Regions from separate parts of the Halomonas sp. N3-2A genome, predicted to be linked through region 2. Evidence: predicted binding sites of a transcription regulator. Region 2 holds the regulator's gene; the other holds the start of a gene.
The links. The regulator PhoB, encoded in region 2, activates phosphate uptake and scavenging genes when phosphate is short. The targets are predictions, from matches to a motif close to TGTCATANNNNTGTCANA.
Positions count from the first base shown of each region.

Region 1 (4,563 bases), 510 kb from region 2:
GCCTTCGTAACCATTATCGGTCTGTATCCAGAGTATGCCCTGACCATCATCACGCTGGTCAAACCACAGACCATCGGGGCTGGCAAACTGGTTCATTTCAGTCAGGCCGGAATGATTGCCTTCATCATTAGTGGCGGCACCAAACACAAATACTTCCCAGCGAAAGGCATTCGGCAGGCGGCTTTCACGCCAGCGGATAATGTGACCTGCTTCGTTATTAGCACGTGGATTAACGGCGTTGGCCGGGGCTGTCTCATAGCCTACCCCTAGCTGAGCAATGTCATCGCCTTGATTGGTGAAAGTAGCCGCTGAGGCTTCTTCGCTACGCTTCGAATTATTGGTCAGCGTTAGATACACCTCGCCAGAGGAAGGATCCACGGTTGCCCACTCCGGGCGGTCCATCGGTGTCGCTCCCATTAGATCCGCTGCATCACAGGTGTTAATAATCACCCCAGCTAAATCATCCTCTGCCAAGCCCAAAGCCGTTGCCAACGAACGGCCATCACGTGTTTGCGCGCTAGGTGTTAGCGGCAACCACTCACCGCTGCCATCAGCGTTGAAGCGAGCCACATAGAGGGTGCCGTTATCCAGATATTTACTACCAATGGCGAGTCGGTCATACGCTTCGCCTGGGCGATTGGCATCAGCGGGGTCCCAGGCAGCGTCAGAAACGTATTTATAGACGTACTCGTTGCGGGAATCGTGGCCAGAGTAGTACACCACGGGTTGCCCTGCTTCCAGCTTACCTAGCCAACACCCTTCATGACGGAAACGGCCAAGTGCCGTGCGTTTTACCGCGTGAGCATCACTATAGGGATCGACTTCAACTTGGTAGCCAAAGGTGCGCGCTTCGTTGCGGTAATCATCTTCAGCACGCTCGCCCCGTGGCGTGATATTGAAACGGGCAAATTCATCGTTTTCTTCAGAGGCATCACCCGCCGAGGTATCCCAACCATAGCGGCTTTTATCGGTAGGAATACCAATCCGCGCGTCGTCCTGGAAGAGTTGGCCGTGATTAACAAACACATTGGGCCAGTTCTCTTCGCAAGCGATATAAGTGCCCCAGGGCGTTAACCCATTACCACAATTGTTATTGGTGCCACGGGTTTGCGTACCCGCCGGTGAGAAACGCGTTTTCACATAGTCACTGCCCGCCACTGGGCCTGCAATTTCCATCACCGTCGCGCTGGTAAGGCGGCGGTTATAGCGGGAGCCAGGCACATGCGACCAGTCTCCGTTAGCGCCTTTCTCAACTTCCACAATAGTGACACCGTGAGCGTTGATTTCAGTACGCGACTCTTCGGCGGGGCGCTTGCCTTCAGCATCAGTGGGACCACCTTGAGGTGCCCACAGCGCTGCTTGATCGATATATTCGTTGTTGAGCACCAGCACAAAGCGCCGTGAGGCGTTATCGGCATCCAGGGCAAAACCAGCCATTCCATCGTGGTTCATACCCACGCTAGCGGCTTGACGCTCGGCAGTCATTGGCTGGTCGGATTGCCAGCTGTCATCAGCGCTCAACGGCGTGCCCCACGGCACCAGCACTTGGGCAACATAGCCTTCAGGCACTACGACAGCATCCGTTAGCGATCCTTGAACCGCCTCAAACGCTAGCGTCAACGGCGTTTTTTGCGCCCCGTTTGAAGCCAGTGCTTGGGCGGCACCGCCAAAGCCAAGCATTGAAGCGGCGGCCAAACCCAAGCCGCCCCGCATTACCGCTCGTCGCGAAACATGCTGCGCTAACACATCCGCAAACGGCTGGTTGCTGCTCTGATTAAACAGGCGATGATCTTCAATTTCCTTGCTCATAACAACGGTCCTCTCGTCACGGTTAACACGCGCTAGTTTTATGTTAAGAGGACACTAATCAATTTAAATGACAGGGTAATGACGAGCACTCTACGGTTAGGTGAACGTTCATTAGCAAGCTATTCCCCACCTTTAAAAACTGTTGGTTAAGCATCTGCACGGTGGTTAGGTAAGGTTGGGAGTGATGGTTGTGAGAGGTAGTCAAATCTGCTAAATTAATGCTAATAGTTATCATTACCACGGGAAACAACCTCTCATGCAGCCCAGAAAAAAAGACATTCCGCCAGAAGGCTCGCCTAGCGCATGTCGCGAAGTGACAAGTCAGGCGCTGCTTGATCAAGACGGTCAGTTGGTTATTCACCATGAACAGCGACGCTACGTGCTGCGCCGCACGAAAAGCGGCAAGTTGATCTTAACAGCGTAAGCCTTTTTAAAATAATCACGTACCTACTACTAACCCTTTTAGCCAGCCAGGTAGCCCATCGCACCCAGCCAGCAACATTATCCATCACTTTCTGCTGGAACTGTCTGGCCCATGAAACCAACTCACACGTTAGGCTTTTGCCTTACCTTACTCCCTCTTTTGCCTGCCAACGCCAACGACTCAGACTTAGCCCCGCTAACAGTCACCGGTACCCGCGCACCGACGGACCTGTCCCGCGCACCGCTGATTATCGACATCATCGACCGCCAAGACGCAACGCTTGCCACCGCGAGTCGCGTTGAAGACGTGCTGAGCCGCCAGCCTGGTCTGCATGTGGCTGGCCAAGGACGCCGTAACGGTCAAACACTGAGTATGCGTGGCTTCGGCAGCAATGGTGTACTGGTGCGCCTGGACGGTGTTCGCCAGGATATTTCCACTGGCCATGTGGGCAACTTCTTCCTCGACCCCGCGCTGATCCAAGAAGTGCAGATTGCCCGTGGCTCGCTTTCCAGCCTGTACGGTAGCAATGCCATGGGCGGCGTTGTTAGCTTTACCAGTGTAGAGGCCAGCGACCTATTAGCCCCAGGTGAAGATAGCGGTGCACGTCTTTCCTTAGGCGGGGCAACAGCTAACGACGAGCTACGCGGAAGCCTGACGGCGTTTGGCCGCCGCGACACGGCTAACGGGCAAGTGGATGGGCTATTTTCTGTGGGCCGTAGCGAGTCCGGCGATATTCGTCGCGCGGGCGGTGATGAAGCAGTAGAAGATGCCAGCCTCAATAGCCTGCTTTTAAAAGGCGGCTGGGAACCAAGCGACGACCAACGGGTGTTTATTAGCTGGCAGCACTATGATGAGCGCGCCACCCAACCCGCTAATCCGCAGCAGCTATCAACCAACGCTAGCAACCCATTACGCGACCGTGATGTTGAGAGTAATAACGTACAACTTGGCCACCGCTGGCAACCGAGTGGTGCCACTGAAATCACCTCACAACTCACCTTTAGCCAACAGGATATCGACGAGCCACAGGCTAGCCGTACCCTTGAGCGGGTCGGCCTGCAAAGCGATGGCTATCACAGCATCGACCATGGCTGGCTTTCACAAACACTGGTGTTTGGCGCTGAACTGGAGCAGGCCCGCCAACGGCCTAACGGTGAAGCGAATGGTTTCCCCCACGCTGATATCGATACCCAGTCGGCCTATCTTGACACCACGCTTACTGCGGGCCGCTATTTAGCAGAGGGCGGCGCGGGGCAGTTTGACGTCGGCATTGGCGCGCGCTATGACCGCTATGACGCCAGCGGTCAAAACGATGCCGACAGCGTGCACGACCAAGTGTCGCCGCGCTTCCGTCTTGCCTGGCGACCCGACGACTCCTTGATGCTGTTCTCCGGCTACGCCGAAGCCTTCCGCGCACCCAGTCTTTCCGAGCTTTACGCTAATGAGCGCCACTTTGCCGGTTTCTGCGCCGGGCCCACCTTCTGCACGCCGGATAACTACTGGATTCCCAACCCTAACCTGTCGCCTGAAACCAGCCGCACCTGGGAAAGCGGTGTGGTATGGCACCAAGGCGACTGGCAGGCGCGCGCCAGCTACTTCGACACTCGTGCAGACGACTTCATCGACACTCAGGTCGATATCATGGCGGGCACCACTCAGGCCGTAAACGTGCAGCGTGCTCAGCTATGGGGCTATGACGCCCGACTTACTTGGCAACCTAGCGCATTCCCGCTGCTAACCAGCTTTGTAGGTCTTTCAGAGGTATCCGGCAAAGATCGCGACAGCGGTGAGGCCCTGGGTAGCCAAACACCTCTGGAAATGACGCTGGGCAGTGACGTTGCACTTTATAACGGCGCTGTACGGGTCGGCTGGCAAAGTCGCTTTGCTCAGGCGTTCGACAAACAGGGCGACGATGAACGCCTGCCAGGCTATGGGCTGCACGATATCCACCTTGCTTGGCAAATCACCCCCGCTATTGATACCGCGCTGCGCCTCGCCAACCTCGGCGACAAAGTGTGGTATCGGCCCGATGGCAGTCTGGGCGACGGACGTAGCCTGTTCGCCACCCTCAACTGGCAGTGGTAACTCCTTGCAATGTTAAGCCTAGAGGTGACGTATGATTGAGTCCCAGCAGATCGCAATTCTTGAAGCCTTTGACGCAGCACGAGCAGCACAGCCTCGCCTGCCAGCGATTGATATTGCCGAGCGCTTATCAATCAGTGAAGGCGAACTTCAGGCCGCGCGCTTAGGCCGTGACGTATGGACGCTGCCCCTCGCGCCGAAAGACCTTGCGGCTCGCCTCCCTCTATTAGGACGAGTCAAAGCGCTCA
Region 1 is NZ_CP022286.1:4,424,401-4,428,963, reverse strand. Features, by position in the region: gene CEK60_RS20485 (PhoX family protein) at 1-1,809, opposite strand, end outside; gene hemP (hemin uptake protein HemP) at 2,066-2,233, shown strand; gene CEK60_RS20475 (TonB-dependent receptor domain-containing protein) at 2,345-4,318, shown strand; gene CEK60_RS20470 (ChuX/HutX family heme-like substrate-binding protein) at 4,350-4,563, shown strand, end outside.
Region 1: a site for PhoB is predicted at 1,876-1,893, ahead of CEK60_RS20485 (PhoX family protein). Genes of this name have one in related genera too.

Region 2 (4,563 bases):
TGCTCATCAGGGGAAATATTGTTCGCGGGGTCTGCTGGCTCTTGAGCGAATGCTGCAGGGCTAGCAACTAAACCGAACGCTACACTTAAAATACCAGCTTTCTTGAGTAGTTCCTTGGACATCATGTTCCGTCTCCTAGATCGCTGTTCAGGTACTGCTTAAATAGTAAGAAAGACGGCCTTTCGGCTTACCAATTCCTATGGTTTTCTCTCTTACCAAGTACCAAGACACGTGCAGACGATGTGCCAAAAAATCAAAAATGATATAAAAAACCAAATAAAACAATAATTTATCAAATGAAAGATAATAGGAAGAGCGCTTAAAGCGTTTGCAGATCAAGCAGGGAAAGTGGTTAGAAATGGCACATGAGTATTATGTGGCCATACTTGTATGACAAGCATGACACACCTATACATCACTTGTACTTAAACAGCATTGCGCGAGGCGGGCTCGCTTTTGACAACACGTGATGACGGAAAAACACAGCGAAAGAGGGCTCCTTCGCCAGGGCGAGATTCAATTTGTAACAATGCGTCATGTCTTAGTAGCACATGCTTTACAATCGCCAGACCAAGCCCGGTACCACCCGTTGCAGTACTACGCCCTTTATCAACGCGATAGAAACGCTCGGTTAAGCGTGGAATATGCACAGGGTCAATTCCCTCACCATCGTCGTCAACTTCAATACAAGCACTGCCATTCGGCAGGGTTTTCCAGCGAAGTGTTATCTGACTGCCCTCTGGCGTATACCGCACAGCGTTAAACACTAGGTTTGAAATAGCGCTATGCAGTTCCTGCTCGCTGCCGATCAGACGGGCATCGCTCTCAAGCGCGACTTGAACACTGTGCTGTTGGTTAGAGAGCGCTAGCGCATCGCAGCGAATGGTGTCGAGCATTGGCCCTAACGCCAACGCATGATGATCCTCGCCACCTTGATCAATTTCTAACCGAGAGAGCAGTAGCAGATCATTGACTAAGTTTTGCATACGCTTCGTCTGCTCTTCCATCTGAGCAATACCTCGGCCCAAACGTGGTGGAAGTTGCTCTTTCAAGTCGCTGTAGGTTTCTAAATAACCCGTCAGTACCGTTAGCGGTGTGCGTAGTTCATGGGAAACATTGGCGACAAAGTCACGCCGCATCTGCTCTAAACGATGCAAGCGGGTAATATCTCGCGCCATTACCAAGCGCTCATCATCACCATAGAGAGTAATTTGATATTGAAGGATATGCCGTTCATCGATGGGCGACGTTAAGGTCAGCGGCTCACCGTATTTACGTGCATTAAAGTAGCTGATAAATCGCGGGTCACGAAGCAGATTGGTAATGTGCTGGCCACGGTCGTGGGCGGTTTGCAAGCCCAGCATTTCCGTCGCGGCACTGTTCCACCACTCCAGGTCACCATGCCGATCTAGCATAACGACACTGTCACGCATCGCTTCGGATGATTCCTGAATACGTGCAAGGGTGGCACGTAAGCGATTCTGAGTAATCCGTTGGCTCTTTTGGTAGCGATACAAGCGATCAAAAAGCTCGCCCCACATGCCGCTCGCAGCAGGGGGTTCATCATGAGGGTGAAGCGTTAACCACTTAAAGAGCGCACGCAGTTGGCGCAGTTGATACACCAGACAAACGGCAAGACCTGCAGCAACGCCAAGACCTGGCATACCCAGCAACCACCCCAGACAAGCGCCCAAAGCGGCCAGCCACGCAATTCGCCATAGTTCTCGGCTCCACAGGCGCACCGTTACACCCGCGCGGAAAAACGGTACCCAGTGCCTCTCACCGTTTGAATGAGACTCTGGTGAGCTTCTCCTAGGGCCTTACGTAGACGTCGGATGTGAACATCTACCGTCCGCTCTTCAACGTATACGTTACCGCCCCACACTTGATCGAGCAGTTGGCTACGTGTATAGGCGCGCTCTTGGTGCGTCATGAAAAACTGCAGCAGACGGTACTCCGTCGGCCCCATTTCTAACGCCTTACCGTAAGCACTCACACGGTGGCTCACTGGGTCTAATAGCAAGCCATTAATTTCAATAGGATCTTCGACACCACGGGGGGTAGTACGTCGCAATACTGCTTTTAAGCGCGCCACCAGTTCGCGGGGAGAGAAAGGCTTGGTGATATAGTCATCCGCCCCAGCCTCAAGCCCTTGAATCTTATTATCTTCTTCGCCTTTAGCGGTCAGCATAATGATAGGCACCTCGGCAGTGGCTTCTTCACGCTTTAAGCGCCTTGCAAGCTCAATACCACTGGTGCCCGGCATCATCCAATCCAGCAAAAGCAGATCTGGCTGGTGGTCAACCATCATCGCGTGGGCATCCTGGGCGTTATCCGCTTCAAGCACGCGATAGTCAGCCATTTCCAGCGCCACTGCGATCATCTCGCGAATAGGCGCCTCATCATCGACAATCAAAACGGTCTTGGCGGTCATTCCAGGGCCTCACGGTGTTCAATGAAAACTAATTTAAAAAATAGTTTAAAAAAACAGTTCAAAGACATGTCAGTGACGATAACACCATGACTCGATGACAATTTTATGACATAGAGGATATTTAGCCAGTTATTGGCCACCAACTTAGTGCAATACCTGCAAAAATTAACAAGCCTGACCAATGATTATTAAGAAATGCCTGGAAGCAGCGGTCGCGCTCACGGCCAGCGATTAAGCGTTGTTGATGGACAAACGTAGCGGCCATAGCGGCTAATCCAAGCCAGAAAAAGCCACCTAAACCAACGCGCCATCCTACCCAGGCAAGTAGTCCAAGTGCCGCCACTTGCAACACACCAATGATCAGACGATCAGCGCTACCAAACAGCACCGCGGTAGATTTGATGCCAATTTTTAGGTCATCGTCGCGGTCGACCATGGCGTATTGAGTATCGTAGGCAACGGTCCACAGCACGTTAGCGCTAAACAGTAGCCATGCTTCAAACGGTACATGACCCAATACCGCACCGAATGCCATGGGAATCGCCCAAGAGAACGCAGCCCCTAACACCACCTGAGGTAAATGGGTGTAGCGCTTCATAAACGGGTAAATGAACGCTAATACAACACCACCTATCGACAACAGCACCGTAAACCAATTGGTCAATAGCACTAAAATGAAAGCAGTGGCTACCAGCGCGATAAACAGCAGCTGCGCCTCGGTTTCACTGATACGACCAGTGGCTAGCGGACGATGTTTAGTGCGCTTTACATGGCCATCGAAATGACGATCAGCGTAATCATTAACCACACAGCCCGCGGCGCGCATCACATAAACGCCAGCAATAAAGATCAGCAGAACATTCCGTCCAGGCACACCCTCTGCTGCTATCCACAATGCCCATAAGGTGGGCCACATCAATAGCCAAGTACCAATCGGGCGATCCAATCGCGTTAAATGTAAAAAATCAGCCACCCGAGCCCATCCCGTTGGCCTCAACAGAGAACGGTCCATGCTTACCTCTCAAAAAGAAAACGCTGGTGATAGCCTAGCGCGAAGACAGGGCAAGATCATCTGCCATGGTCGATAAAAAGTATTCCTGCACTAACAGCGACAGCCCACCGTGCTGAAACACTGAGCGCCGCCCCCATACGCTGTCTAAAAGCGACGCAGAGTGTTCCGCGACAAAGCGTGGCTGATGGCGAGTGGCGTAGAGTGGCCCGCGCACTAAGTCAGGTTGTTGAAACAGCCAACTGCCTAATGAACGCTCGCCAAGCCCTTCTAACCCCTTACCTTGTAATTGACTAAGTGGCGCTACCGAGCGTGCGACTACCCAGGGCTTATCGCCGACACACAACGCGACTTCTCTCAGCCATGCATAGCGGCGCGGTTCAATTCCCAGCGCTAGCGCTTCATCCCGTAGAGGTAAGCCAATCGTTTGACGTAACAATTGCACCCGAAACGCGTTTGTGCCGCCTGCGACGGTTAACCGCGTCGTTAAGGAGTCCGTCGATGCCACCCACTGCCACCACGCAGCGCTCATTGCAGGACGAGCCGCAGCAACAGGGAGCCAGTGAGGAAATAGTCGATGAGGAAGGGAAGCTTGCCGAACAGTAGGGGCGATCACCAAAGTCTCCAAGGCGGTCAATACACAGAAAGCTAGTGTAACATGGTGACCTCACAGGCTTTTGTTCCGCCGACTTTTGGTGACTGCATGCCCTCACACGAGATATCGCGATATACCCATTCGGCACTGATTATTATTGGCACCGGTATGGCGGGGATTGGCCTTGCCCGCGCCCTACGCCGACATGGCGATACACGTACCATTACCCTTATCAGTGCCGATAGTGGCGATGATTACAGTAAACCGCTGCTTTCTACAGGCTTTGCGAAACGCTTAACGCCAGACCAACTCGCCCAACGTGACGCCAGCGGCGTCGCAGAAGAACTGAATGCTGAGTTAATTACCCACACCCAGGTCGCACACCTGCATGTGGATAACCAATGCGTAGAACTCAGTAATGGCCAGCAGCTCCACTATGACGATCTGGTGCTAGCCACTGGGGCGGCGCCCCATAGGCCGTTCAGCGTGCCCGAAAGTGTCGCCAAACGATGCTTCACCATCAAC
Region 2 is NZ_CP022286.1:3,916,961-3,921,523, reverse strand. Features, by position in the region: gene CEK60_RS18305 (hypothetical protein) at 1-125, opposite strand, end outside; gene phoR (phosphate regulon sensor histidine kinase PhoR) at 426-1,742, opposite strand; gene phoB (phosphate regulon transcriptional regulator PhoB) at 1,745-2,434, opposite strand; gene ubiA (4-hydroxybenzoate octaprenyltransferase) at 2,556-3,446, opposite strand; gene CEK60_RS18285 (chorismate--pyruvate lyase family protein) at 3,481-4,059, opposite strand; gene CEK60_RS18280 (NAD(P)/FAD-dependent oxidoreductase) at 4,147-4,563, shown strand, end outside.